Regions from separate parts of the Sutcliffiella sp. NC1 genome, predicted to be linked through region 2. Evidence: a T-box and tRNA genes for the amino acid it is inferred to sense, from the RefSeq annotation. Region 2 holds a T-box; the other regions hold tRNA genes.
What was found. The T-box of region 2 lies ahead of thrS (threonine--tRNA ligase). A T-box ahead of a tRNA ligase gene usually reads a tRNA of that ligase, here a tRNA-Thr.

Region 1 (9,489 bases), 210 kb from region 2:
AGATAAGGGTAAAATAAAGTTTTCTGAAAATGCATAAAGGAGGGAAAAAGTGACTTTATTATGATGATTTCTACGTTGTTCAGGCGATAGAATCATGTAAGATAACATGTCGTTCATCCAACCCATATTCCACTTATAATTAAAACCTAATCCATCAACAGAGGTTGGTTTTGTTACTAGGGGCCAATCTGTTGAATCTTCAGCAATCATTAACGCACTATAATCAAATTCATATACTGCTTCATTTAATTTCTTTAAAAAATTTATCGCAAAAGGATTTGCATGGAGCTCATCCGAATTAGGCCAAAACAGCATATTTGCTACTGCATCCACACGGAAGCCATCTACATGGAAATATTCCATCCAAAAGATCGCATTGGAGATTAGAAAGCTCTGAACCTCCGTTTTTCCTAAATCAAAATTTGCTGTTCCCCATACCTCATTTTCTCTATCGTTATATGCAGCATATTCAAATGTTGGAGTACCATCAAACATATATAATCCATGTGCATCTTTACAAAAATGCCCTGGAACCCAATCAAGAATGACTCCTATATCTTCTTGATGACATTTATCAATAAACATCATCAGTTCATGTGGAGTTCCATACCGACTTGTTGCAGAGTAATAGCCAGTACCTTGATATCCCCACGAACGATCATATGGATGTTCAACTAATGGTAATAATTCTATGTGGGTATAACCCATTTCTTTAACGTACGGTATTAATTCATCTGCCAATTCCTCGTAATTATACAAAGAACCATCTTGTTTCTTTTTCCAAGATGCAAGATGTAGCTCATATATAAACAATGGCTTTTCATATATAGATTGTCTTTTTTTCTTACGTCGCCAATTTGCATCCTTCCATTTATAGCCGTTTAATGGATAGACGATAGAGGCAGTATTTGGTCGCACTTCTGAATAAAAAGCGTACGGATCTGCTTTATGTAAAATCTCACCAGTTTGTGTGACTATTTCGTACTTATAAAGATGTCCACTCAAGTCCTCATCTGGAATGAGTATTGTCCAAACACCTTCCTTATTCAACCTTTCTAATTCATTACTAGATCCATTCCAATTGTTGAAGGAACCAATCAATCTAACATTTTTAGCATTTGGTGCCCAAACAGTAAATCTAGTACCTACTAACTTTCTTCTTTTCTTTACAATGTGTGAACCAAACAATTCAAAGCTTTTGTAGTATGTTCCTTCATGAAATAAGTGCAACTGATAATCTGTTGGAGTAGCGACAAGCATTTCTTCACCCTTCCTTCATAATGTTTCCTACTAATTATGATAAATAGTTTTCTGACAACTGTATAATTATTTTTGTAGACATGTTTTTACAAAATTTTAAATAATAAAATTATTGTCGAAAGCTGCAGAAGAAATTAACCGCTTTCAATGCTTCTACTAGAACGAACACATTTTTTTATTACTCGTGCTAACGTTTTCACAAATTTCACAAACGAGTAGCATTTTGTAGAAACCTGTCGATATGTTTTTATGTTAAATGGAAAAATTTTTGTGGAATAATAGTTTCTTATTGTATATTTTGACCTATTTTTATACTGTGAAAACTTAATGCCACCATTTTCTTAATTTACTTGCAAAAAAAAAGCTCGTAATAAACGAGCTTTTTGCATTTACATACTATATATAAAAGTAAACCATAAAATTAAGATTCTTGTATAAATGTTAGGTGTTGTATTATCTTATACTTTCTCCAAACGATACTTAGATGGAAGGATAGTACATTATTTTTATATTAGGACCATAGAGCTTTCGTATAAGCTACTTGTAAGCCCAACTTGTGCATATTATAATGGCTAACACTTCCATACTTAGCTTGTCCACATATTAATTGAGCACCACTACCTAAAGCATCATATATGCGTTCATATATTAAGCTAGTATGTATACCCTTATCACGCTTTTCTGGAAGTGTAGCGGCTACAGCTAAAGTTGCAACATGATGATGTATATGTAATACTCCTACTCCGACTGGCTTTTCTTCAATAGTGGCCAAATAAAATTTCCAACCTTCTAAACCATGCAATATTATGTTGTTTCCACTTACTGCTTCTTTAAAAGAAGTTGGCATGTTAAAAGCTTTTACATAAATTTCTCCATATAGATGAAACTGTTCAACGGTTAATTCAGTAATGTTTACATGGCTATTTAACTTATGAATAGTTGGCTTTGACCCAGAACTAAACAATGTAGTATGAAAATCTTTGTGAGAAACTCCGTAGTTTGGAAGTTTGGATAACAGTCGTGAGCTTACATGTCCAGGTACTATCTCTAGTTGTATTGGAATTTTTTTCGCGGCATAATGGAAAAAGATTTCATCTAAAAGATGTTCTTCTGCATCTGTTAATCCTTTCACTGTATTGTAAGCTGGACCAGGTATACCATTAATTGAAAAGGCAGTTGCATTGCCAAATTGAGTAATATTTACACCTAATTCGTTATTAGATATTTGTTGAAGGGCACGTAATCGTGAGGTAACCATATTAATTTCGGAGAGTTCTAGCTGTTTTGATAGATTAAAAGGTAACATCTTAAATTCACTTCCTACTTAAAAGAGTAAGATGTCGATCTAGTTGTGTAACTATATTTATTATAACAAACTATAGAAATATGGATAGAATCAACCATTTTAAACAAAGGGAAAGAGGAAACGAAATGCAGTGGTAACTAGGATAATTCGAGTTGCTATGTCATATGGACGTAACAGAAAATTTGCAGTTGGTTTATGCGCTCGTCCTAGAAGAGACAAATAGGTTATACTGTTCACTACAAAGTTACAATTTTTTTAGTTTCCTAGCAAAAGAAAAAACAGTAGTCTTATAGACTACTGTTTAGATGACCCGTACGGGATTCGAACCCGTGTTACCGCCGTGAAAGGGCGGTGTCTTAACCGCTTGACCAACGGGCCAAATTTCATATAGCTGGCGGAGAAGGAGGGATTTGAACCCTCGCGCCGGTTACCCGACCTACACCCTTAGCAGGGGCGCCTCTTCAGCCACTTGAGTACTTCTCCAAATGGCTCCACCAGTAGGATTCGAACCTACGACCCTTCGGTTAACAGCCGAATGCTCTACCGCTGAGCTATGGTGGAATAAAATATGGTGGGCCTAAATGGACTCGAACCATCGACCTCACGCTTATCAGGCGTGCGCTCTAACCAGCTGAGCTATAGGCCCCTAAATGGAGCGGGTGATGGGAATCGAACCCACGACATCAGCTTGGAAGGCTGAGGTTTTACCATTAAACTACACCCGCATAAAGGGCGATTGATGGGAATCGAACCCACGAGTGCCAGAGCCACAATCTGGTGCGTTAACCACTTCGCCACAACCGCCATGGTAATGTACAAAAAATATTGATGGTGCCGGCGATAGGAGTCGAACCCACGACCTACTGATTACAAGTCAGTTGCTCTACCAACTGAGCTACACCGGCATTTAAGATTTATAATAATAATTTAAATGGTGGCTCGGGACGGAATCGAACCGCCGACACATGGATTTTCAGTCCATTGCTCTACCGACTGAGCTACCGAGCCATTTAATATTTTCGGGCCTAAACTTTGTCTTTCGTATCCATTGTCCTCGTCTCAGGAAGACTATTCAAGAAGCCTCTCGACGAGTACAACTCGTAGTAATTTCGATGATGCTTTGCTCGTTGCTCTACCGACTGAGCTACCGAGCCTAAATATTAATTTTTATAATGGCGGTCCCGACGGGAATCGAACCCGCGATCTCCTGCGTGACAGGCAGGCATGTTAACCGCTACACCACGGGACCTGGTTGCGGGGACAGGATTTGAACCTGCGACCTTCGGGTTATGAGCCCGACGAGCTACCGGACTGCTCCACCCCGCGACGATAAAAATTACTACATATTCTTTTTCTAAAGTAGCCATTTTTCATCATTCGAACGATATAATTTCTTGAATGATAAATATAATATGGCGGAGGAAGAGGGATTCGAACCCCCGCGGGCTTTAACACCCCTGTCGGTTTTCAAGACCGATCCCTTCAGCCGGACTTGGGTATTCCTCCGAATTATGAATGATACATGGTGGACCTTGTAGGACTCGAACCTACGACCGGACGGTTATGAGCCGTCTGCTCTAACCAACTGAGCTAAAGGTCCTTTGGTAGCGGCGGAGGGAGTCGAACCCACGACCTCACGGGTATGAACCGTACGCTCTAGCCAGCTGAGCTACACCGCCAAAGTATTTTATTAAAGATAAGTGGAGCCTAGCGGGATCGAACCGCTGACCTCCTGCGTGCAAGGCAGGCGCTCTCCCAGCTGAGCTAAGGCCCCATGAGTTAAATCAATTACAATGTTATCTGGTCGGGAAGACAGGATTTGAACCTGCGACCCCTTGGTCCCAAACCAAGTGCTCTACCAAGCTGAGCTACTTCCCGTGAATGGCGCGCCCGAGAGGACTCGAACCCCTAACCTTTTGATCCGTAGTCAAACGCTCTATCCAATTGAGCTACGGGCGCTATTCTTATTTTTAAAAATGGTGCCGAGGACCGGAATCGAACCGGTACGGTAGTCACCTACCGCAGGATTTTAAGTCCTGTGCGTCTGCCAGTTCCGCCACCCCGGCAACTTTCGTGGAGCGGAAGACGGGATTCGAACCCGCGACCCCCACCTTGGCAAGGTGGTGTTCTACCACTGAACTACTTCCGCTAATATTTACTTATGCGGGTGAAGGGACTCGAACCCCCACGTCAAAGACACTAGATCCTAAGTCTAGCGCGTCTGCCAATTCCGCCACACCCGCGTAGATGGTGTGCCATGAAGGACTCGAACCTTCGACCCTCTGATTAAAAGTCAGATGCTCTACCGACTGAGCTAATGGCACTTAATTATTATTCTGCCTAAAGTCTAATACAACTGTAAGCATGATACTATTCGAAGAAGTGTTTCCTTTAGACGTCCATGCCTCAGGATGTTAATTCAAGTAGCAGCTCGGCATGTACGCTGAAGCTTATGCTTCGTAGCAAATTCCGACGTGCTCTACCGACTGAGCTAATGGCACTTAATAAATGGTGCCGGCGATAGGAGTCGAACCCACGACCTACTGATTACAAGTCAGTTGCTCTACCAACTGAGCTACACCGGCATATATAATTTGCATTTAAAACCATTACTTCTTTTTAATAGCCGTCACCCAAATCTCAGAAAGATTATTCAAGTAGCAGCTCGATTTGTGCGCTGAAGTGATTCCTTCGAAGCGTATTCGATCGTGCTCTACCAACTGAGCTACACCGGCATATTTAGTTTAGTTAAATAATAATGGTGGAGGATGACGGGATCGAACCGCCGACCCCCTGCTTGTAAGGCAGGTGCTCTCCCAGCTGAGCTAATCCTCCGTTATAACAGCCTGGCAACGTCCTACTCTCGCAGGGGGACAGCCCCCAACTACCATCGGCGCTGAAGAGCTTAACTTCCGTGTTCGGTATGGGAACGGGTGTGACCTCTTCGCCATCATTACCAGACTATTATTAAGTGACAAGAATAATTATATTCACTTTTCATAAAAAATCAAGTGTTTTTTTATTCTTTCAAAACTAGATAATATTTTCATCAAGATAGTTCGTATCGTTCATATACATTGGTTAAGTCCTCGATCGATTAGTATTCGTCAGCTACACGTGTCGCCACGCTTCCACCTCGAACCTATCAACCTGATCATCTTTCAGGGATCTTACTAGCATAATGCTAAAGGAAATCTCATCTTGAGGGGGGCTTCATGCTTAGATGCTTTCAGCACTTATCCCGTCCGCACGTAGCTACCCAGCTATGCCTTTGGCAAGACAACTGGTACACCAGCGGTGCGTCCATCCCGGTCCTCTCGTACTAAGGACAGCTCCTCTCAAATTTCCTACGCCCACGACGGATAGGGACCGAACTGTCTCACGACGTTCTGAACCCAGCTCGCGTACCGCTTTAATGGGCGAACAGCCCAACCCTTGGGACCGACTACAGCCCCAGGATGCGATGAGCCGACATCGAGGTGCCAAACCTCCCCGTCGATGTGGACTCTTGGGGGAGATAAGCCTGTTATCCCCGGGGTAGCTTTTATCCGTTGAGCGATGGCCCTTCCATGCGGAACCACCGGATCACTAAGCCCGACTTTCGTCCCTGCTCGACTTGTAGGTCTCGCAGTCAAGCTCCCTTGTGCCTTTACACTCTACGAATGATTTCCAACCATTCTGAGGGAACCTTTGGGCGCCTCCGTTACTCTTTAGGAGGCGACCGCCCCAGTCAAACTGCCCACCTGACACTGTCTCCCGAGCCGATAAGGCTCGCGGGTTAGAATTTCAATACAGCCAGGGTAGTATCCCACCGACGCCTCCACCGAAGCTAGCGCTCCGGCTTCTCAGGCTCCTACCTATCCTGTACAAGCTGTACCAAAATTCAATATCAGGCTACAGTAAAGCTCCACGGGGTCTTTCCGTCCTGTCGCGGGTAACCTGCATCTTCACAGGTACTATAATTTCACCGAGTCTCTGGTTGAGACAGTGCCCAGATCGTTACGCCTTTCGTGCGGGTCGGAACTTACCCGACAAGGAATTTCGCTACCTTAGGACCGTTATAGTTACGGCCGCCGTTTACTGGGGCTTCGGTTCAAAGCTTCGCGCCGAGGCGCTAACCTTTCCCCTTAACCTTCCAGCACCGGGCAGGCGTCAGCCCCTATACTTCGCCTTACGGCTTCGCAGAGACCTGTGTTTTTGCTAAACAGTCGCCTGGGCCTATTCACTGCGGCTCTCTCGGGCTTTAACACCCTAACAGAGCACCCCTTCTCCCGAAGTTACGGGGTCATTTTGCCGAGTTCCTTAACCAGAGTTCTCTCGCTCACCTTAGGATTCTCTCCTCGCCTACCTGTGTCGGTTTGCGGTACGGGCACCATATTCCTCGCTAGAAGCTTTTCTTGGCAGTGTGGAATCAGGAACTTCGGTACTATATTTCCCTCGCCATCACAGCTCAGCCTTTAGGATAAGCGGATTTGCCTACTTATCCAGCCTAACTGCTTGGACGCACATATCCAACAGTGCGCTTACCCTATCCTCCTGCGTCCCTCCATCGCTCAAACGGAATGAGGTGGTACAGGAATATCAACCTGTTATCCATCGCCTACGCCTTTCGGCCTCGGCTTAGGTCCCGACTAACCCTGAGCGGACGAGCCTTCCTCAGGAAACCTTAGGCATTCGGTGGAAGGGATTCTCACCCTTCTTTCGCTACTCATACCGGCATTCTCACTTCTAAGCGCTCCACCAGTCCTTACGGTCTAGCTTCAACGCCCTTAGAACGCTCTCCTACCACTGTTCGTAAGAACAGTCCGCAGCTTCGGTGATACGTTTAGCCCCGGTACATTTTCGGCGCAGAGTCACTCGACCAGTGAGCTATTACGCACTCTTTAAATGGTGGCTGCTTCTAAGCCAACATCCTGGTTGTCTAAGCAACTCCACATCCTTTTCCACTTAACGTATACTTTGGGACCTTAGCTGGCGGTCTGGGCTGTTTCCCTCTTGACTACGGATCTTATCACTCGCAGTCTGACTCCTGAGAAACAAGTCTTTGGCATTCGGAGTTTGACTGAATTCGGTAATCCGATGAGGACCCCTAGTCCAATCAGTGCTCTACCTCCAAGACTCTTTACTCAAGGCTAGCCCTAAAGCTATTTCGGAGAGAACCAGCTATCTCCAGGTTCGATTGGAATTTCTCCGCTACCCACACCTCATCCCCGCACTTTTCAACGTGCGTGGGTTCGGGCCTCCATTCAGTGTTACCTGAACTTCACCCTGGACATGGGTAGATCACCTGGTTTCGGGTCTACGACCACGTACTATGACGCCCTATTCAGACTCGCTTTCGCTACGGCTCCGTCTCATCAACTTAACCTTGCACGTAATCGTAACTCGCCGGTTCATTCTACAAAAGGCACGCTATCACCCATTAACGGGCTCTAACTACTTGTAGGCACACGGTTTCAGGATCTTTTCACTCCCCTTCCGGGGTGCTTTTCACCTTTCCCTCACGGTACTGGTTCACTATCGGTCACTAGGGAGTATTTAGCCTTGGGAGATGGTCCTCCCAGCTTCCGACGGGATTTCTCGTGTCCCGCCGTACTCAGGATCCACTCAAGAGAGAACGAGGTTTCAACTACAGGGTTTTTACCTTCTATGACAGACCTTTCCAGGTCGCTTCGTTTACCCCGTTCTTTTGTAACTCCGTATAGAGTGTCCTACAACCCCAAGAGGCAAGCCTCTTGGTTTGGGCTAATTCCGTTTCGCTCGCCGCTACTCAGGAAATCGCGTTTGCTTTCTCTTCCTCCGGGTACTTAGATGTTTCAGTTCCCCGGGTCTGCCTTCCATACCCTATGTATTCAGGTAAGGATACTACTCCATTACGAGTAGTGGGTTTCCCCATTCGGAAATCTCTGGATCAAAGCTTACTTACAGCTCCCCAAAGCATATCGGTGTTAGTCCCGTCCTTCATCGGCTCCTAGTGCCAAGGCATCCACCGTGCGCCCTTAATAACTTAACCGTCGACAAATGATAAGCTTCGGCTTCTCTAGTCAGCTTCCTTCGCTCACGTCCTCATGTACGCTTTTGTACACTCCGGCGCTCGCTCAGTCGCTTCCTCGACCTGCTCGCTTCTAATTTGTCTTAGTATTCAACCTAAAATTAGGTTTCGTTGATAACAGCGAATTGTTATCATTAGAAAATTACTAAGATGAACGATACTTGTGAATGTATCTTGATTACTTATATTATCTAGTTTTCAAAGAACAAATAAAGGTTAGAAATAAGCAACAATACCTTTTAGCAAGGTTCCTCGCTTTAGTTCTTCCAATATAGAACGAGAGAATGATCTCTCAAAACTAAACAAAACAATGAGCGTGATTTTCCTTAGAAAGGAGGTGATCCAGCCGCACCTTCCGATACGGCTACCTTGTTACGACTTCACCCCAATCATCTGTCCCACCTTAGGCGGCTGGCTCCAAAAGGTTACCCCACCGACTTCGGGTGTTACAAACTCTCGTGGTGTGACGGGCGGTGTGTACAAGGCCCGGGAACGTATTCACCGCGGCATGCTGATCCGCGATTACTAGCGATTCCGGCTTCATGTAGGCGAGTTGCAGCCTACAATCCGAACTGAGAACGGTTTTATGGGATTGGCTCGACCTCGCGGTTTTGCTGCCCTTTGTACCGTCCATTGTAGCACGTGTGTAGCCCAGGTCATAAGGGGCATGATGATTTGACGTCATCCCCACCTTCCTCCGGTTTGTCACCGGCAGTCTCCTTAGAGTGCCCAACTAAATGCTGGCAACTAAGAACAAGGGTTGCGCTCGTTGCGGGACTTAACCCAACATCTCACGACACGAGCTGACGACAACCATGCACCACCTGTCACTCTGTCCCCCGAAGGGGAACACTCTATCTCTAGAGGTGGC
Region 2 (9,489 bases):
TCAAAGCTTGATGAAGATCTGGAATGGATTACGAAAAAAGATGGGAAAGAAATTGAAGTAAAGCATGAAGGTTTTGACTTTTCTCTGTTCTATGCAGGTCTTTCAGAAGTTGTCATACCACGAAAATCCATTACACCGAAAGTGGAAGAAGCTATCTCAAAATTATCATTTTTATATCATATTGATCCTATTACGATGAAGGATATTGTCATGAATGCTATTGATGATGACGATACCGTTAATATAGAAGAGCTAAGAAAAGTAGCTAGAGATTGGTACCAATTAGAAAATAAAGATGGACTACCAACATTAGTCGAGCGTACGCAACCAGTTCATTTAAGAAAAATGGATGATAAAAAACCGAAATCAAAAGATGAGCAGTTAATTCAAATGTTGGAAAATGTCTCCCCAAAACAACTGTTGACTGATTTCTCAGGTGGGGATCCTTCTATATCGGACTTGTGGATTGTGGAAGATGTGATGTTTAAGCAACAACTTCCAGCAGGTGTTGTGAATGTACTTCTGTACTATGTTTTATTAAAAACAGATATGAAATTAAATCGAAATTACGTGGAGAAAATAGCTAGCCATTGGGCAAGAAAGCGAGTTACAACTGTTATCGAAGCGATGGAGCTAGCAAAAGCAGAAAACCGCCAATATCAAAATTGGGCAAAAACAAAACAAACCAAATCAAATACCACAAAGCAAACGAAAGAGACCCCTAATCGTAATCGTTTTATAAGTGAAAAAACGAAAGAAGAAGAGGAGAAAGAAACCGTTAGTGCTCAAGAAGAAAATAAGCGAAAACTCGCAGAACGTCTAGAAAAACTTAAATTAAATAAAGGTAAGTAAACGTTAGAGCACATCCCTCTAGCGTTTTTTTGTACACACAGTCAAAAGGAGGCTCGACTCCCTCCCCGCGGAAAGCAAGTGTCTGTAGCGACGAAGTGCAACGGGTTAACTTAAACACCTGATTTTAGAGACGCAACGTCCCTTCATGTTTTTATAAAGATTTATCATTTTTTAATACTTTCCCCCATATACATAGAAGCAGGTGTAATAAAGGGGGGACAAACTTGTTTGAGATTTCCTTTCATGATGAAACTGATGCAAGTATTGTTTATAAGCAACTTAAAAATTGTTTCGTAAAAAGTGACAGTTCACTTTCTTTACATAACGAAAAAATTTGTATGGAAATGCATGAGTTGAAAAAAATAAAGCCAAGTATGATTGAGACGTTAAGATGGTTTGTAAAGAAAAAAGAACAACAACGGGCATTGTCAGTGTTAGAACACTCCTTTTTCTATAAGGACATAGAAGAGCAAGAACAAATTTTATCCATATTACAAAGCATTCTAAACGGAGAAAGAGACGACATCCCTAATCTGCCATCGCTAGTAGAAAGAGACCAAACATTAATTAAATCGCTACATTTATTGTTAGAAAATCCAGTTTCATTTTCATTCGAATCTGTATTAACTTTCCGACTTAAACATTATTTTGACTCGTTGTATCAATTTATTGAAGCGGCTATTGATGAGTATAAAATGGAACAGGAATATCAAGCGTTTATTCAACAATTGAGAGAGGTGTTATTTTCAGCTGAATCAAAACTAGATGAAGTCCATTTAGTGTATGAAACACACTTTGAATTTTACGATAGCCAACAAAATTACTTATCGAAAGATCACTTAAAAAAATATATTAACAGAACTCATTTTAATAATTATGCCTTTTATATTGATTCAGTCGTTTTGGCTCCATTAGTGTCAATAGCTCCAAATAAACTTTATTTATACACAGATCATATGGATCATCAACTTGTCCAAACGATCCGAAACATATTTCAAGAGCGTGCTACAATAAAACCGTATCAACACTTTCCGCTAAAAAAAATGAAAGTTGAGTAATCCACTACTTGATTTTATTGTGTAGGGAGAATATAATTACCTACATATTCATTTTAATTTAAAAGCGAAAAGTAATGATAAGGACAATAGTAGTTAAATACGAATTTCAGAGAGGGAAGACAAGGCTGAAAGCTTCCTATTACGATTTAAGTACTTACCACCTTTAAACTTCAACAGCGAACCTTAATAGCAGTAGTTGTTGACGGCAGTTCCGTTACCCAAACTAAGCCATTATCTGTATATTTTGTTTGCAGAGCAATGGGAATTAGGGTGGAACCACGATGAGAATAATAACTCGTCCCTTTTTATAGGGGCGAGTTTTTTATTTTAATAAATAATAATAACAAGAGGTGATTAGGATGTCTGAATTAGTAAAAATTCAATTTCCAGACGGAGCGGTAAAGGAGTTTGAGCGTGGTACGACAACAGAAGATATTGCGGCATCCATTAGCCCAGGTCTAAAGAAAAAAGCCATCGCTGGAACTTTTAACGGCGAACAAATAGACTTGCGTACTCCAATAAACGAAGATGGTCAAATTAGTATTATTACACAAGATGGTGAAGATGCTTTATCTATTATGCGTCATAGCACTGCGCATCTTATGGCTCAAGCTATTAAACGTATTTATGGAAAAGGCGTTAAATTAGGTATTGGTCCTGTTATTGAGAACGGCTTCTATTATGACGTTGATATGGAGCATGCATTAACTCCAGAAGATTTACCTGCAATTGAAAAAGAAATGAAGAAAATAGTGAACGAAAACTTTGATATCGTTCGAGTGGAAGTTTCTCGCGAAGAAGCACTTCGTCGTTATGAAGAGATTGGCGATGAATTAAAATTGGAACTTATTCGTGAACTACCCGAAGGAGAAACAATTACAATTTACGAACAAGGTGAATTTTACGACCTTTGCCGTGGTGTACACGTTCCTTCTACTGGGAAAATTAAAGAATTCAAGTTACTAAGTATCGCTGGTGCTTACTGGCGAGGAGATAGTAAAAATAAAATGCTTCAACGTATTTATGGTACTGCGTTCTTCAAAAAAGCGGAATTAGACGAACATTTACGTTTATTAGAAGAAGCAAAAGAACGTGATCACCGTAAACTTGGGAAAGAATTAGACTTGTTCTTCAACTCGCAAAAGGTTGGGCAAGGACTCCCATTATGGTTACCGAAAGGGGCAACAATTCGTCGCGTTGTCGAACGTTACATTGTAGATAAAGAAATTAAATTAGGTTATGACCATGTGTATACTCCTGTAATGGGAAGTGTAGAATTATATAAAACTTCTGGTCACTGGGATCACTATCAAGACGGTATGTTCCCACCGATGGAAATGGACAATGAACAATTAGTACTTCGTCCGATGAACTGTCCTCATCATATGATGGTTTATAAAAACAGCATTCATAGTTATCGTCAGCTTCCAGTCCGTATTGCTGAGCTAGGAACAATGCATCGATATGAAATGTCTGGTGCATTATCAGGTTTACAACGTGTTCGTGGAATGACATTAAATGATGCACACATTTTCGTTCGTCCAGACCAAATTAAAGACGAATTTAAGAGAGTAGTTCATTTAATTCAGGAAGTTTATAAAGACTTTGGAATAAACGATTATTCCTTCCGTTTATCATATCGTGATCCTGAAGATACAGAGAAATATTACGATGATGATGCAATGTGGGAAAAAGCACAAAGCATGTTAAAAGATGCAATGGATGAAATGGAACTAGATTATTTCGAAGCGGATGGTGAAGCTGCGTTTTACGGACCAAAGTTAGACGTTCAAGTTCGTACAGCTTTAGGAAAAGACGAAACACTTTCTACTGTCCAATTAGACTTCTTGCTTCCTGAGAAATTTGATTTAACTTACGTTGGAGAAGATGGAAAGCAACACCGTCCAGTCGTAATCCACCGCGGAGTTGTTTCCACAATGGAGCGCTTTGTTGCCTTCTTAATAGAAGAATATAAAGGGGCATTCCCTACTTGGTTAGCTCCAGTTCAAGTACAAGTAATTCCTGTTTCTCCTGAAGCTCATTTTGACTATGCGAAAGAAGTGCAAGATCGCTTGAAAGCAGAAGGAATTCGCGTTGAGCTTGATGAACGTAACGAAAAAATTGGTTACAAAATTCGTGAAGCACAAATGCAAAAAATTCCTTACATGTTAGTGCTAGGTGACAATGAAATTCAAGAAAAAGCTGTAAATGTACGTAAGTACGGAGAGCAAAAATCAGAGACTATTCCGCTTGAGCAATTTTTACAGCAATTAGTAGCTGAAATAAAAAAATAAAAAAATAGTTGTCAAAGATAAATGTATCTGATACAATTTAAAACGTTGCTTGTTTTGAATATACATTCCTTGACAACCATCATAAGAAATGTTATATTTCTTAGGTGAATAGAATACTTGTTTATTGAACAAGAAGAAGCACCCGCTTCTCACCTGATTGACGCAAAATTGCAGTTGCCAGGTTTTACGAGAATTTTTCAACTTTAATTCGTAAAGTGTGGGTGTGTTATGCATCCACACTTTTTTTGTTCACAGGATTGTTCAAAAACGGTGTTCGTATAAAACCTTGGAGGTGGCTAATTATTAGCAAAGATATGATGGTGAACGAAGGTATTCGTTCTCGTGAGGTTCGTTTAATCGGTCAAAACGGAGACCAGCTTGGAATTAAAACAAAACAAGAAGCACTTGAGATTGCTGCAAAAGCAAACTTAGACTTAGTGCTAGTTGCTCCAAACGCAAAGCCTCCTGTATGCAGAATTATGGACTACGGAAAGTTCCGATTCGAGCAACAGAAGAAAGAAAAAGAGCAACGCAAAAACCAAAAAGTTATTAACGTAAAAGAAGTTCGATTAAGTCCTTCAATTGATGAACACGACTTTAACACGAAACTTCGAAATGCGATAAAGTTCCTTGAAAAAGGAGACAAAGTAAAAGCATCGATTCGATTCAAAGGTCGTGCCATTACACATAAAGAAATTGGTCAACGTGTATTAGACCGTTTCTCAGCAGCTTGCTCTGAAGTTGCAACAGTGGAATCGTCGCCTAAAATGGACGGTCGTAGCATGTTCTTAGTATTAGCACCTAAAAATGAAAAGTAAGAAATAGAGGAGGACTCACCTATGCCTAAAATGAAAACTCATCGCGGATCTGCGAAACGATTCAAAAAGACTGGATCTGGTAGTCTTAAGCGTTCTCACGCTTACACAAGTCACTTATTTGCTAACAAGTCTCAAAAGCAAAAACGTAAATTACGTAAAGCTGCTGTTGTAAGTAAAGGTGATTTCAAACGCATTCGTCATATGTTAGACAACATTAAATAATATCGGTTTTTTATATATAGGAGGGAAACACAATGCCAAGAGTTAAAGGCGGTACAGTAACACGCAGACGTCGTAAAAAAGTCATTAAATTAGCTAAAGGTTATTTCGGTTCAAAACATACTTTATATAAAGTAGCTAACCAACAAGTAATGAAATCATTAATGTATGCTTATCGTGATCGTCGTCAAAAGAAACGCGATTTCCGTAAGTTATGGATTGCTCGTATTAACGCAGCAGCTCGTATGAACGGTCTTTCTTACAGCCGTTTAATGCACGGATTAAAAGTAGCTGGTATCGAAGTTAACCGTAAAATGTTAGCTGACCTAGCTGTTCATGACGAAAAAGCTTTCGCTGAATTAGCAACAGCTGCAAAAAACAGCTTAAACAAGTAATAACGATAAAAGAAAGGGGACTATACTTATAAGTAGTCCCCTTTCGGTTTTATTATGGGAAGTTTGGTGAAGAGAAAGATATGATAGAGTTGTTACTGATTTATCTCGTACTTAATAGTGTCGCTTTTCTATTAATGAAAGTAGATAAAAAGAGAGCGATTAATAATAAATGGCGAATATCAGAATCTACTTTATGGGCCATTTCTATTGTTGGTGGTGCGCTAGGCTCATGGGCAGGGATGAAGAAATTTCGTCATAAAACGAAACATAATACATTTAAATTTGGTATGCCACTATTGACTCTAGTCCAAATAGGGACAATTATCTATTTCACATTGGTATAAGCACTTAAATTATCGAATAAGCATAGAATAATGCAATGCGGAGCGAGGTGAAGACCAAATGGATGAACGATTATCTGTTTTATATGTAATGGTTGAAACACATTGGTTACTAGCATCTATAGCTTTTATATCTTTTCACATTTTAAGACAAATATTATTTATCCCAGTTGTGATCATTTGTGTTGCAGGTGGAGCATTGTTTGGTGGTCTATTAGGTAGCGTCTATTCCATTATTGGTCTTACATTATCAAGTCTACTTTTCTATCTCCTTTATAATCAAATGCCTAAAATATTTGGGAAAATATTAAAAATGAAAGAGAAATGGTTTGGTCATCGGGCAGAATTGTCTGTCGGGCAAGTTACTGTTCTTCGATTAATTCCATTTATTCATTTTCATTTATTGTCGTTATGTTTAATTGAAACAACGAAAAATTTTCGTGAATATGTGAGGGCTTCTATCATAGCAAACATTCCGATTGCAATTATTTATACCGTATTTGGTCAGTTTATACGTGATTTTTCCCCGTCTATGATTTTGTTATTATTACTTTTATTATCTGGTTTGTTTTTTCTGGTAAAGGATAAATATGTGATTATAAAATGGGAGAAGTTCTTTCAAAAAGATAAAGCTCGGAGCAGTTAATCAATGATTAGCTGTTTTTTTATGTAGAGAAACTATTATAACCAATGAAAATAGGCTTAAGTATGTCCGTTTCACTTCGCATCCGTGAGTCTCGTACATTCCACTACGTTACAGTCTCTTTTTTTATATTCAGAAGGAAACCATTTTGAGGAAAATCAACCTTTTTCTCTTAATTAGCTTCCTCTTATGATCACTTATTTAACAGGTAGCAGAATTTACATAACAGAGTTTCGATATTATTTAACAGGTAGCAGAATTAACTTAACAGAGTTTCGATTTTATTTAACAGGTAGCAGAATTTACATAACAGAGTTTCGATTTTATTTAACAGGTAGCAGAATTAACTTAACAGAGTTTCGATTTTATTTAACAGGTAGCAGAATTAACTTAACAAACCTCCGATTTTACTTAACAGTCTTCCATTTTTACTTAACAGCCGCAGAATTTTTTAACAACGCTTTGTTTAACAAACCTCCGATCACATTAACAGCAGCCATAAGCAGTTTTGTGAAACTTATAAATAATATAAAAGGAATATATCTTAGTAGTGATACAATGAATACGGAAGGTCCTTAAGAATTACAGACAAATATGGGGAAGGTAATGAACGATGAAGTTGTATAAAGATGATATGAATGAGTTTTACGCTTTGGAGATTTTAAGTTGGCAGTACGAGCCTCCTTACGATTTTTACAATGGAGAAGTGAGCCGAGAAGGTATGATGGAATTGTTAGTGAAGGACTACTATACAATCTTAGATGAAAATAAACAGTTAGTAGGGTTCTTTTGTATCGGAGAAGGAGCACAAGTTCCGACGACAGATTACAATTATAATAATTTATTTGTAGATATTGGCTTTGGTTTGAAGCCGGACTTAACTGATCAAGGAAATGGTGATGATTTTCTTTCCTTTATTATGGAGCAAGCCAAGAGGATGGGGGATTGTAAAAATCTTCGGTTAACAGTTGCCTCCTTCAACGAACGTGCCATTCACCTTTATAAAAAACATAAATTTACTGAAACGACACGATTTCTTTTTCATGGTACAGAATTCATCGTAATGATACAAGAATAAAAAAAAAGAGCTTTGTTTAGCTCTTTTCTGCTTTTAAAAATTCTTTAATCGGGCTTTTCCAATCGATAATTGCATTAGGATATGCTCTTCTAACTTCTTTTTCTATAAACTCAAAGTCACGCTTTTCTAAACCTTGTAGTTTTGACGTATTTTTAGGGAAGATAAAAATGGATATGACTTCAAATGCTTTATCGGTAGTCCCTAAATATTTTTCTCCTTCAAAGAGTACACCTTTGTACGTTAAGAGAAAGTTTTTACGTATATTTTCTTTTTTATCTAACATATAAAAGTTTTTTTGTTCGTGCGCTAATTCTAATTTTCTCTTCGGATTAAAAACATATTTGATGATTGCGTAAATAAGAAAAACAAAAAGCGCTAACAGTAATATACGTATAAGGTAAACAATCATGGTCCTTTAACTCCTTATTTTTAATAGAATATAGATGGATTACCCTATTTTACGATTTTAATCACGCAAAAGTTTCATTTTTGATATAATTTTTTTAAATAAATTTTATAAAGGACGGTACATATGAAACTAGACCAATTATTTCTTATGCAAAAAGAGTTAGATTCAAAAATTGAAGAGCAACACGGATTAAAAAAAGAAGAGCTTTTTGATCGGAAAGTGTTAGCCTTACAAGTGGAAGTTGGGGAACTTGCTAACGAAACACGTTGTTTCAAGTTTTGGAGTTTAAAACCTTCTTCTCCTAAAGAGGTTATTTTAGAAGAATATGTTGATGGACTACATTTCATTTTATCACTAGGCTTAACGTTAAACTATAGCATGGATATTGAAACGGAAGCATCCGTAAAAATGGAGTCTGTTACAGAACAATTTTTAGTAGTCTATCAGTTAATTTCACAATTCCGTGAATCGAGAGACGAAGATACGTACCAAGTACTATTCTCTTCCTATATTCATTTAGGGGAGTTATTACATTTCGAATGGAAAGAAATTGAACAGGCATACTATAAAAAGAATGAAGTAAACCATGAACGACAGCAAACAGGATATTAAACACAATTTGTTGGTTTTCTCTCGCTTTTCTTCTGACAGAAGTTTCTGTATAATAGGCGTTGAGAATATTAAGGGGGACGAAATATATGACAAAGCAGTTAGATGAAACGTTAACGATGCTTAAAGATTTAACGGATGCTAAAGGTATTCCGGGCAATGAAAAAGAGCCTCGTGACGTAATGAGAAAATACATAGAAGCTTACGCTGATGAAGTAACAACGGACGGACTAGGAAGCTTAATCGCGAAAAAGGTTGGGGTAGCGGACGGTCCTAAAATTATGGTTGCTGGCCATTTAGATGAAGTTGGTTTTATGGTAACGAGCATTGATGATCGCGGATTTATTCGTTTTCAAACAGTCGGTGGCTGGTGGTCACAAGTAATGCTGGCACAGCGTGTAACAATCGTAACGAAGAAAGGTGACATAACAGGTGTAATAGGATCTAAACCGCCTCACATTCTACCACCAGAAGCTCGTAAAAAACCAGTAGAGATTAAAGATATGTTTATTGATATTGGTGCTTCAAGCCGTGAAGAAGCGGCTGAATGGGGTGTTACACCTGGAGACCAAGTTGTTCCTTACTTTGAATTCACAGTAATGAATAACGAGAAAATGTTATTAGCAAAAGCTTGGGATAATCGTATCGGATGTGCGATTGCGATTGACGTATTAAAGCAGCTTAAAGACACAGATCATCCAAACGTAGTTTACGGGGTAGGAACTGTTCAAGAAGAGGTTGGTCTACGTGGAGCGAAAACATCTGCAAACATG
Region 3 (9,489 bases), 2.2 Mb from region 2:
CAACCGTTCTCGTAAGCTTATTTACGAACAAACCTGTTAATGTGGATCAACAATTTATAGATATAAAAAGTAAAAGTATGTAAGTAATATATTTTATAACAAAAGAGAGTACCCGTAAAAGCTAATGAATAGCTCATAAGGTACTCTCTAATTTTTTTATCTATTTAATAAACTTCCTACGTAACGAAGTAATTCATTCGCTGATGTTGAATTATATCCATGCTCATCGATAAGCCTTGCAACTACCTCATTTATTTTCTTCAACTGCGTTTCATCCGGTGTTTTAGAGGATGTCGTTATTTTCACCACATCTTTTAAATCGGCGAATAGCTTCTTCTGGATTGCTTCTCGTAGTCGTTCATGGGAATTATAATCAAATCGCTTCCCTTTTCGCGCATAAGCGGAAATACGAATTAATATTTCCTCACGAAATGCTTTTTTTGCATTTTCAGAAATACCGATTTGCTCCTCAATTGACCTCATTAACTTTTCATCTGGATTCATTTCTTCACCAGTAAGTGGATCACGTAGTTTAACTCTATTACAATATGCCTCCACATTGTCTAAATAGTTATCCATTAATGTTTTAGCAGATTCTTCATATGAATAAACAAATGCTTTTTGAACTTCTTTTTTCGCAATGTTATCATATTCTTTTCTTGCTACTGAAATAAAGTTCAAATACCTTTCTCTATCTTCATTCGAAATAGATGGATGTTGATCCAACCCTTCTTTTAATGAGCGTAAAACATCTAATGCATTAATGGAAGGTACTTCTTTTCGAATAATAGTGGAAGATATACGGTTTATAACATATCGAGGATCGATTCCGCTCATTCCCTCATCGTTGTATTCTTTCTTCAATTCTTCCACGTCCACTGAGTTAAAGCCTTCTACTTGCTCACCATCGTATAATCTCATTTTCTTTAATAAGTCAATGTCGCCACGCTTTGGCTCTTTTAACCTTGTTAAAATTGTGAACATTGCTGCTACCCGTAACGTATGCGGTGCAATATGCACATCACGCACATCACTTTCATTTATCATCTTTTCATAAATTTTCTCTTCTTGTGTAACTTTTAAATTATACGGGACTGGCATAACAATAATCCGTGAATGAAGTGCCTCATTTTTCTTATTAGAAATAAAGGATCGATACTCTGTTTCATTCGTATGGGCAACAATTAATTCATCTGCACTTATTAATGCAAAACGCCCAGCTTTGAAGTTTCCTTCTTGGGTTAATGATAATAAATGCCATAAAAACTTCTCATCACACTTTAACATCTCCTGAAATTCCATCATACCGCGGTTTGCTTTATTCAGTTCACCATCAAAACGATATGCCCGTGGATCTGACTCAGAACCAAATTCTGCAATTGTCGAGAAATCAATACTTCCAGTTAAATCAGCAATGTCTTGTGATTTTGGATCGGACGGACTAAACGTTCCAATACCTACACGTTGATTTTCCGATAAGAATATTCGTTCCACTAGTACATCTTCAATTCTTCCACCATACTCTTTTTCTAGTCTCATCATGTTTAATGGTGATAAGTTTCCTTCAACACGAATACCATACTCTTGATGGAAATCTTCTCTTAAATGATGCGGTATTAAATGCAAAGGATCTTCATGCATCGGACAGCCTTTAATTGCATAAACAGCACCACGGTCTGTTAGCGTATACTGTTCTAAGCCCCTTTTTAAAATTGTAACTAAAGTTGATTTCCCTCCACTTACAGGACCCATTAATAAAAGGATACGTTTTCTAACATCGAGCCTCTTTGCTGCTGGATGAAAATACTCCTCGACGAGTCTCTCTAATGCTTCTTCTAACCCAAATAACGAATTACTGAAAAATTTATATTCCTTCCTGCCATTAACCTCTTCTACTCCTGCATCTTTGACCATATTGTACACCCTTGAATGAGCCGATTGTGCAATATACGGGCGTTCCTTTATTAACTTTAAATACTCGCCGAAGGTTCCTTCCCACTTAAGCCGCTGTTCTTCTTCCCTGTACTTTTCAATTTTACGTAAAATATCCATAAGGACCTCCCCCATTTATCTCTTCAAGAGCAAGATTAATAATATGTATGCTGTCATTATTTGAAACATGCTTTTCAAAGAAAATTATTCAAGGACCTTCTTGAGGAAGATTAAAATCAGAAGTGTAAGGTTTGTCTACATATAGCAACAATAACAACGATTTTTTAGGAAGTACCATATTATTGTAAAAAACAATTTTGAATCAGTTTAAAGAATACGGTACATAATAGAATAAAGGAAATATTGTCAAATTTTATTCATACATTACATTCACAATAATTACTTATTAAGTTATAATAATGGATAGTATGCTTACTTATATACTTTATTAAAGGGGGAGCTACATATGGGAACAATTTTAATTTTAGGTGTATGCCTAGCGTTCTTAACAGCAATTTTCACTGCTGGTTATAACGATAGACCTGGTGCAAAAACTAAATAATGGAAACACCCCGGCGCTTTCCTATTCACTAGGACAAGCGCTTTTTTAGACACAAATAGAAAACGGAGTATAGAATTAATTCTACGCTCCGTTTTTTCATTAAATTTCAGGATATTCAATTGAAAGGTTAGGATAATCTTGTTGTCTTAGTGCTTCGTATACTAAGATTGCTGCTGTATTAGATAAGTTTAACGACCTTACATTTGTCGTCATAGGTAAACGTAAGCAAGTGTCTATGTTCTTTTGAATAACTTCCTTTGGAAGACCGGTTGTTTCTCTTCCAAAAACAAAGAAATAATCTTTTTCCAAATTACTATAGTCAAAGGAAGTATGTGGTTTTTGACCAAATTTTGTAATGAAAAAGAATTCACCATCACTGTTTTTTTCAAACAATTCTTCAAGTGAATCATAATAAACAACATTTACAAACTCCCAATAATCAAGACCTGCCCGTTTTAACATTTTATCGTCAGTTGAAAATCCAAGCGGTCGAATCAAATGTAGTGTTGTATTTGTTGCTGCACAAGTTCTAGCTATATTTCCTGTGTTAGCTGGAATTTCTGGTTGATATAATACTACATGTATACCCAAGTTTTTCACCTCTAAAATTACTTAAATCAATCATACATATAAACAATACATTTAATTTATTCGATAATCAATATTTTAATTGCGATCAATAATATGAAAGAACTTATATTTTATATTTGGAGTGTACGCTGACGAGTCTTCATATGCCCAATACCTCATTCTACTGTTATGTGTATGTGCATTTACTAACGGCATCCCATCTTGGTCCTTGGCAACTACGATAGTATTATGGTCAAATCTCCCATCACCTTGAAAATCATAACAAATAACATCTCCTGGCATTAAATCAGCTGCCCTTGTTACTTCTCTTCCTTTCATGCCACTTTTTGCATTAGGTAAATACCAGCGTAAAGAGTGAGCAACAGACCATGTATAGCTCCAAGCTTTATTTTTCATCCACCAACCACTACTCTTATTAGGAAAACCTACCATTGGGGCCCCACCTGCGTGTACACATTGAGAAACGTAGTTCGTACAATCAACATCAAATTTTTTAAACTGAGGATTGTAACTATTCCACCATCTTTCTGCATATTGAACAGCAGCCATTCTATCATAAGTAAAACGATAATCCCGCTTTTCACATTCTTCTAACGGTTGCATGTAAATCGGCTCTACGTTATTCATTACTTGTCTATCAGTTACTATTTCATTATCATCCCATACAGATATTCTATTTAACATTTCTTCTTCTAAATATAGTTTATCCTTATGATTAATTAAATACCTAATATGAATTTGATATGTGACTTCTTTCTGGCTTCCGATCGGAGTAATTTTATTTATTTTCCCTTCTGCGTTACATTTGACAATCTCTGCCCCTCTTCTTCTGTGCATTTCCCTTTTATTCTTTATCGTATCGTCGTTTATAATATAGTTACCAGTTTGAGAACTTCTATATACATAACTTTGAAGCAACATTTCAACATGTCTTTGCAATTGAGTATTCATCGTATACACTCCTCCAGAAAACTTCTTTTTACACTGTATGCTTTTAGAAGTAGTCTCATTAAAAAGACAGAAAAAAAGTGAGAGTTATTGGTTAACTCTCACTCTTCAATAATGCTATTCCCTTCTCCATTTCTTCTCGTGCATCTGAATCTTGTTCTTTCTCCATTAAGTGCATTAAGCGAGGTAAGGAAGATTGTTCTCCAATTTTACCTAATGCCCATGCTGCTGTCCCTCTAATGACAGGTCTTGGATCATTTTCAATTAGCTCAAGGAGAACTGGGACAGCCGTTTTATCCCGATAATGGGCTAGTGCTATAATTGCATTTCGTTGGATTGGTTTTTTTCCTCGCCATGAACCTGACATATGGCCATATTTTTCTTTAAACTCTCGATTACTCATTGTTAACAAAGGCTTTAATCTCGGCTTTACTAGCTCAGGATCGGGTTCTAATTCCGCATGAAGGTGAAAGTCCTTCCCCTTATTTTCTGGACATACCGTCTGGCACGTGTCACAACCATACAAACGATTACCTAGTTTTGTTCTATATTCTTCTTTTAAAAAGCCTTTCGTCTGTGTTAAAAAGGCAATGCACTTGTTAGAATCGAGTTGCCCTCCTTGAATTAATGCACCGGTTGGACAAGCATCCACACACTTATTACACGACCCACAACGGTCTTCAATCGATTGATCTGGATCAAATGGTATATTTGTAATCATTTCACCTAAATACACGTAGGAACCAAATTCTGGCGTAATAATGGCACAGTTTTTACCACTCCACCCGATACCTGCTCTTTCGGCAACTGCTCGATCTGCAAGCTCACCTGTATCGACCATTGATTTTAATGTTGCTTCTGGGACTTTTTGTTTAATGAATTCTTCTAATTTACTTAAGCGATCTCTCAGTACAAGGTGATAATCTGTTCCCCATGATGCCCTGCAAAAAATACCCCGTGGGTCCTTCCTCGTACTACGAGGTGCATCTTTCATTTTTGATGGGTAAGCAATCGCAATCGCAATAATAGATTTTGCTTGAGGGAGTAAAAGCTGAGGATTCGTTCGCTTTTCAATATCACTTTCTTCAAAACCTGATTGGTACCCATTTTCTTGCTGTACTCTCAACCGTTCCTTCAATTCAACAAAAGGACTTGCACTTGTAAAACCAATTTTATCAATGCCAATTTGCTTACTGTATTGAATAATTTCTTCTTTTAATTTAGTAAAATTCAATGTATGCACCTCCTTTGCTAACATTTTTAACTATTCATTTAATGTGTGGTAAACTAATATAAACATGGAAATAAAGGAAGCGGTATAATGATTACAATACATAATGAAGTAAAAAAAGCTATTCCAAATTTTAAGTTAGGTTATATTGAATATGAAAATACAACTATAAGCACTACACCCCAAATGTTTAAAGGTAGATTTCGCCTTTTTCAAGAATCAATATACTTTGATTTACTTGATCAAGAACTAAAAAGTGTTCACGGAATAGCGGAATGGAGAAAGATTTTCAAACAAACTGGTACTGATCCGAGTAGGTACCGCCCATCCGCCGAAGCGCTATATAGAAGGATTAAAAAAGGTCAGTTTCTTGAACCTGTAAACTCTGGCGTAGACATTAATAATTTTTTTTCGTTAAAGTATTCAATTCCTTTTGGTTTATATGATAATGCAAAACTTAACGGACAGCTATCAGTAATGATTGGAAAAGAAAATGATCACTATACTGGTTTAAACGGTAGAATAATCAGTCTTGATAAAATCCTTCATACTGCTGACGAAAATGGCCCGTTCGGAAGTCCTTACATTGATAGTACTAGATCCCCTATTTCAGAAGCAACTACTGATGCCATTCAACTTGTTTATTTACTTCCATCTATTGAAAATAATGAAGCAGTAAAGATGCTAGAGAGTGTTGCTTCTATGTTTGTACAAATTAACGGCGGGAATTTTAAAGTAAATCTAGTATCATAAAGAATTCATTTTATTAATGAATTCTTTTTTTGTTCTTTAACATATTAGATTAAAAGTATCCATAGTGGGTAAACAAAAAAACGTAATGCATCGTTAATTTGTTTAACGAAACACTACGTTACTCACTATGTATGGAGCGGGTGATGGGAATCGAACCCACGACATCAGCTTGGAAGGCTGAGGTTTTACCATTAAACTACACCCGCACTGGCCTATTCTTAATTAATACCGGTGGTCGGGTTCGAACCGACACTCCGAAGGAACACGATTTTGAGTCGTGCGCGTCTGCCAATTCCGCCACACCGGCGTAAACAGTATTAAAATAAAAAATGGTGCCGAGGACCGGAATCGAACCGGTACGGTAGTCACCTACCGCAGGATTTTAAGTCCTGTGCGTCTGCCAGTTCCGCCACCCCGGCTTGTAACACTGTTTGGCATTTATTAGTGGAGGCGGCAACCGGATTCGAACCGGTGGTAAAGGTTTTGCAGACCTCTGCCTTACCACTTGGCTATGCCGCCTAATGTATTGGAGCGGAAGACGGGATTCGAACCCGCGACCCCCACCTTGGCAAGGTGGTGTTCTACCACTGAACTACTTCCGCAAAATTGGCTGGGCTAGCTGGATTCGAACCAACGCATGACGGAGTCAAAGTCCGTTGCCTTACCGCTTGGCTATAGCCCAATAATTTTATAATGTTGGGGCGATTGATGGGAATCGAACCCACGAGTGCCAGAGCCACAATCTGGTGCGTTAACCACTTCGCCACAACCGCCATAATGTTAAGTTTTGTTTTATAATTGGCAGGGGCAGTAGGAATCGAACCCACACCGGAGGTTTTGGAGACCTCTGTTCTACCGTTAAACTATGCCCCTATAGTAAGAATTGTTACAACTTAATTTAAAATGGTGGAGGGGGACGGATTCGAACCGCCGAACCCAAGGGAGCGGATTTACAGTCCGCCGCGTTTAGCCACTTCGCTACCCCTCCAGTAAGGATGGTGCCGGCGATAGGAGTCGAACCCACGACCTACTGATTACAAGTCAGTTGCTCTACCAACTGAGCTACACCGGCATATATTAAATGCAATTATTTCTTTTTATAATTTAAATGGTGGCTCGGGACGGAATCGAACCGCCGACACATGGATTTTCAGTCCATTGCTCTACCGACTGAGCTACCGAGCCTAACTTTAAATTATAATGGCGGTCCCGACGGGAATCGAACCCGCGATCTCCTGCGTGACAGGCAGGCATGTTAACCGCTACACCACGGGACCTGGTTGCGGGGACAGGATTTGAACCTGCGACCTTCGGGTTATGAGCCCGACGAGCTACCGGACTGCTCCACCCCGCGACGATATTAATCTTATAATTTATGGTGGAGGATGACGGGATCGAACCGCCGACCCCCTGCTTGTAAGGCAGGTGCTCTCCCAGCTGAGCTAATCCTCCAATATATAATGGTGACCCGTACGGGATTCGAACCCGTGTTACCGCCGTGAAAGGGCGGTGTCTTAACCGCTTGACCAACGGGCCATAATTGTAAGAGTTTAAGAATGGCGGAGAGCAAGGGATTTGAACCCTTGAGACGGCGGTAACCGTCTACACGATTTCCAATCGTGCTCCTTCGGCCACTCGGACAGCTCTCCATAATGGCTCCACCAGTAGGATTCGAACCTACGACCCTTCGGTTAACAGCCGAATGCTCTACCGCTGAGCTATGGTGGAATAGAAGAATTATATCCTTCAGCCTGGCAACGTCCTACTCTCGCAGGGGGACAGCCCCCAACTACCATCGGCGCTGAAGAGCTTAACTTCCGTGTTCGGTATGGGAACGGGTGTGACCTCTTCGCCATCATTACCAGACATTTTTTTAAGGACAAATACTATTATAATATATTTTATGAGAAAATCAAGAGTTTTTTTTGTTCTCTCAAAACTAGATAATATTTTTCATCAAGATCGTTCATATCGTTCATTTAAATTGGTTAAGTCCTCGATCGATTAGTATTCGTCAGCTACACGTGTCGCCACGCTTCCACCTCGAACCTATCAACCTGATCATCTTTCAGGGATCTTACTAGCTTGCGCTAAAGGAAATCTCATCTTGAGGGGGGCTTCATGCTTAGATGCTTTCAGCACTTATCCCGTCCGCACGTAGCTACCCAGCTATGCCTTTGGCAAGACAACTGGTACACCAGCGGTGCGTCCATCCCGGTCCTCTCGTACTAAGGACAGCTCCTCTCAAATTTCCTACGCCCACGACGGATAGGGACCGAACTGTCTCACGACGTTCTGAACCCAGCTCGCGTACCGCTTTAATGGGCGAACAGCCCAACCCTTGGGACCGACTACAGCCCCAGGATGCGATGAGCCGACATCGAGGTGCCAAACCTCCCCGTCGATGTGGACTCTTGGGGGAGATAAGCCTGTTATCCCCGGGGTAGCTTTTATCCGTTGAGCGATGGCCCTTCCATGCGGAACCACCGGATCACTAAGCCCGACTTTCGTCCCTGCTCGACTTGTAGGTCTCGCAGTCAAGCTCCCTTGTGCCTTTACACTCTACGAATGATTTCCAACCATTCTGAGGGAACCTTTGGGCGCCTCCGTTACTCTTTAGGAGGCGACCGCCCCAGTCAAACTGCCCACCTGACACTGTCTCCCGAGCCGATAAGGCTCGCGGGTTAGAATTTCAATACAGCCAGGGTAGTATCCCACCGACGCCTCCACCGAAGCTAGCGCTCCGGCTTCTCAGGCTCCTACCTATCCTGTACAAGCTGTACCAAAATTCAATATCAGGCTACAGTAAAGCTCCACGGGGTCTTTCCGTCCTGTCGCGGGTAACCTGCATCTTCACAGGTACTATAATTTCACCGAGTCTCTGGTTGAGACAGTGCCCAGATCGTTACGCCTTTCGTGCGGGTCGGAACTTACCCGACAAGGAATTTCGCTACCTTAGGACCGTTATAGTTACGGCCGCCGTTTACTGGGGCTTCGGTTCAAAGCTTCGCGCCGAGGCGCTAACCTTTCCCCTTAACCTTCCAGCACCGGGCAGGCGTCAGCCCCTATACTTCGCCTTACGGCTTCGCAGAGACCTGTGTTTTTGCTAAACAGTCGCCTGGGCCTATTCACTGCGGCTCTCTCGGGCTTTAACACCCTAACAGAGCACCCCTTCTCCCGAAGTTACGGGGTCATTTTGCCGAGTTCCTTAACCAGAGTTCTCTCGCTCACCTTAGGATTCTCTCCTCGCCTACCTGTGTCGGTTTGCGGTACGGGCACCATATTCCTCGCTAGAAGCTTTTCTTGGCAGTGTGGAATCAGGAACTTCGGTACTATATTTCCCTCGCCATCACAGCTCAGCCTTTAGGATAAGCGGATTTGCCTACTTATCCAGCCTAACTGCTTGGACGCACATATCCAACAGTGCGCTTACCCTATCCTCCTGCGTCCCTCCATCGCTCAAACGGAATGA

Region 1: it has a tRNA-Thr gene. The T-box ahead of thrS (threonine--tRNA ligase) is inferred to sense a tRNA for this amino acid. The anticodon was not compared.
Region 3: it has a tRNA-Thr gene. The T-box ahead of thrS (threonine--tRNA ligase) is inferred to sense a tRNA for this amino acid. The anticodon was not compared.

The regions. Positions count from the first base shown of each region.
Region 1 is NZ_CP115153.1:3,932,291-3,941,779, forward strand. It holds gene glgB (1,4-alpha-glucan branching protein GlgB) at 1-1,260, opposite strand, end outside; gene O1A01_RS20420 (GNAT family protein) at 1,772-2,566, opposite strand; tRNA gene O1A01_RS20425 (tRNA-Glu) at 2,873-2,944, opposite strand; tRNA gene O1A01_RS20430 (tRNA-Ser) at 2,959-3,049, opposite strand; tRNA gene O1A01_RS20435 (tRNA-Asn) at 3,053-3,127, opposite strand; tRNA gene O1A01_RS20440 (tRNA-Ile) at 3,136-3,212, opposite strand; tRNA gene O1A01_RS20445 (tRNA-Gly) at 3,218-3,291, opposite strand; tRNA gene O1A01_RS20450 (tRNA-His) at 3,298-3,370, opposite strand; tRNA gene O1A01_RS20455 (tRNA-Thr) at 3,396-3,471, opposite strand; tRNA gene O1A01_RS20460 (tRNA-Phe) at 3,499-3,574, opposite strand; tRNA gene O1A01_RS20465 (tRNA-Asp) at 3,740-3,815, opposite strand; tRNA gene O1A01_RS20470 (tRNA-Met) at 3,816-3,892, opposite strand; tRNA gene O1A01_RS20475 (tRNA-Ser) at 3,980-4,072, opposite strand; tRNA gene O1A01_RS20480 (tRNA-Ile) at 4,090-4,166, opposite strand; tRNA gene O1A01_RS20485 (tRNA-Met) at 4,169-4,245, opposite strand; tRNA gene O1A01_RS20490 (tRNA-Ala) at 4,268-4,340, opposite strand; tRNA gene O1A01_RS20495 (tRNA-Pro) at 4,368-4,444, opposite strand; tRNA gene O1A01_RS20500 (tRNA-Arg) at 4,449-4,525, opposite strand; tRNA gene O1A01_RS20505 (tRNA-Leu) at 4,544-4,632, opposite strand; tRNA gene O1A01_RS20510 (tRNA-Gly) at 4,641-4,715, opposite strand; tRNA gene O1A01_RS20515 (tRNA-Leu) at 4,729-4,809, opposite strand; tRNA gene O1A01_RS20520 (tRNA-Lys) at 4,815-4,890, opposite strand; tRNA gene O1A01_RS20525 (tRNA-Thr) at 5,076-5,151, opposite strand; tRNA gene O1A01_RS20530 (tRNA-Val) at 5,326-5,401, opposite strand; rRNA gene rrf (5S ribosomal RNA) at 5,411-5,527, opposite strand; rRNA gene O1A01_RS20540 (23S ribosomal RNA) at 5,644-8,579, opposite strand; rRNA gene O1A01_RS20545 (16S ribosomal RNA) at 8,949-9,489, opposite strand, start outside.
Region 2 is NZ_CP115153.1:3,719,745-3,729,233, reverse strand. It holds gene O1A01_RS19475 (replication initiation and membrane attachment family protein) at 1-852, shown strand, start outside; gene ytxC (sporulation protein YtxC) at 1,077-1,910, shown strand; T-box leader at 1,976-2,216, shown strand; gene thrS (threonine--tRNA ligase) at 2,270-4,204, shown strand; ribosomal protein L20 leader region at 4,329-4,456, shown strand; gene infC (translation initiation factor IF-3) at 4,504-5,022, shown strand; gene rpmI (50S ribosomal protein L35) at 5,044-5,244, shown strand; gene rplT (50S ribosomal protein L20) at 5,277-5,636, shown strand; gene O1A01_RS19445 (DUF1294 domain-containing protein) at 5,717-5,980, shown strand; gene O1A01_RS19440 (VTT domain-containing protein) at 6,039-6,623, shown strand; gene O1A01_RS19435 (hypothetical protein) at 6,810-7,199, shown strand; gene O1A01_RS19430 (GNAT family N-acetyltransferase) at 7,234-7,698, shown strand; gene O1A01_RS19425 (sigma-w pathway protein ysdB) at 7,715-8,107, opposite strand; gene O1A01_RS19420 (dUTP diphosphatase) at 8,231-8,719, shown strand; gene O1A01_RS19415 (M42 family metallopeptidase) at 8,806-9,489, shown strand, end outside.
Region 3 is NZ_CP115153.1:935,614-945,102, reverse strand. It holds gene O1A01_RS04765 (sodium/proline symporter) at 1-83, shown strand, start outside; gene O1A01_RS04760 (PrkA family serine protein kinase) at 157-2,052, opposite strand; gene trmL (tRNA (uridine(34)/cytosine(34)/5-carboxymethylaminomethyluridine(34)-2'-O)-methyltransferase TrmL) at 2,594-3,085, opposite strand; gene O1A01_RS04750 (amidase domain-containing protein) at 3,161-4,036, opposite strand; gene queG (tRNA epoxyqueuosine(34) reductase QueG) at 4,128-5,291, opposite strand; gene O1A01_RS04740 (B3/B4 domain-containing protein) at 5,355-6,017, shown strand; tRNA gene O1A01_RS04735 (tRNA-Gly) at 6,150-6,223, opposite strand; tRNA gene O1A01_RS04730 (tRNA-Leu) at 6,244-6,324, opposite strand; tRNA gene O1A01_RS04725 (tRNA-Leu) at 6,348-6,436, opposite strand; tRNA gene O1A01_RS04720 (tRNA-Cys) at 6,463-6,536, opposite strand; tRNA gene O1A01_RS04715 (tRNA-Gly) at 6,545-6,619, opposite strand; tRNA gene O1A01_RS04710 (tRNA-Gln) at 6,625-6,699, opposite strand; tRNA gene O1A01_RS04705 (tRNA-His) at 6,715-6,790, opposite strand; tRNA gene O1A01_RS04700 (tRNA-Trp) at 6,817-6,890, opposite strand; tRNA gene O1A01_RS04695 (tRNA-Tyr) at 6,922-7,005, opposite strand; tRNA gene O1A01_RS04690 (tRNA-Thr) at 7,014-7,089, opposite strand; tRNA gene O1A01_RS04685 (tRNA-Phe) at 7,127-7,202, opposite strand; tRNA gene O1A01_RS04680 (tRNA-Asp) at 7,219-7,294, opposite strand; tRNA gene O1A01_RS04675 (tRNA-Met) at 7,295-7,371, opposite strand; tRNA gene O1A01_RS04670 (tRNA-Val) at 7,394-7,469, opposite strand; tRNA gene O1A01_RS04665 (tRNA-Glu) at 7,479-7,553, opposite strand; tRNA gene O1A01_RS04660 (tRNA-Ser) at 7,575-7,666, opposite strand; tRNA gene O1A01_RS04655 (tRNA-Asn) at 7,671-7,745, opposite strand; rRNA gene rrf (5S ribosomal RNA) at 7,767-7,883, opposite strand; rRNA gene O1A01_RS04645 (23S ribosomal RNA) at 8,002-9,489, opposite strand, start outside.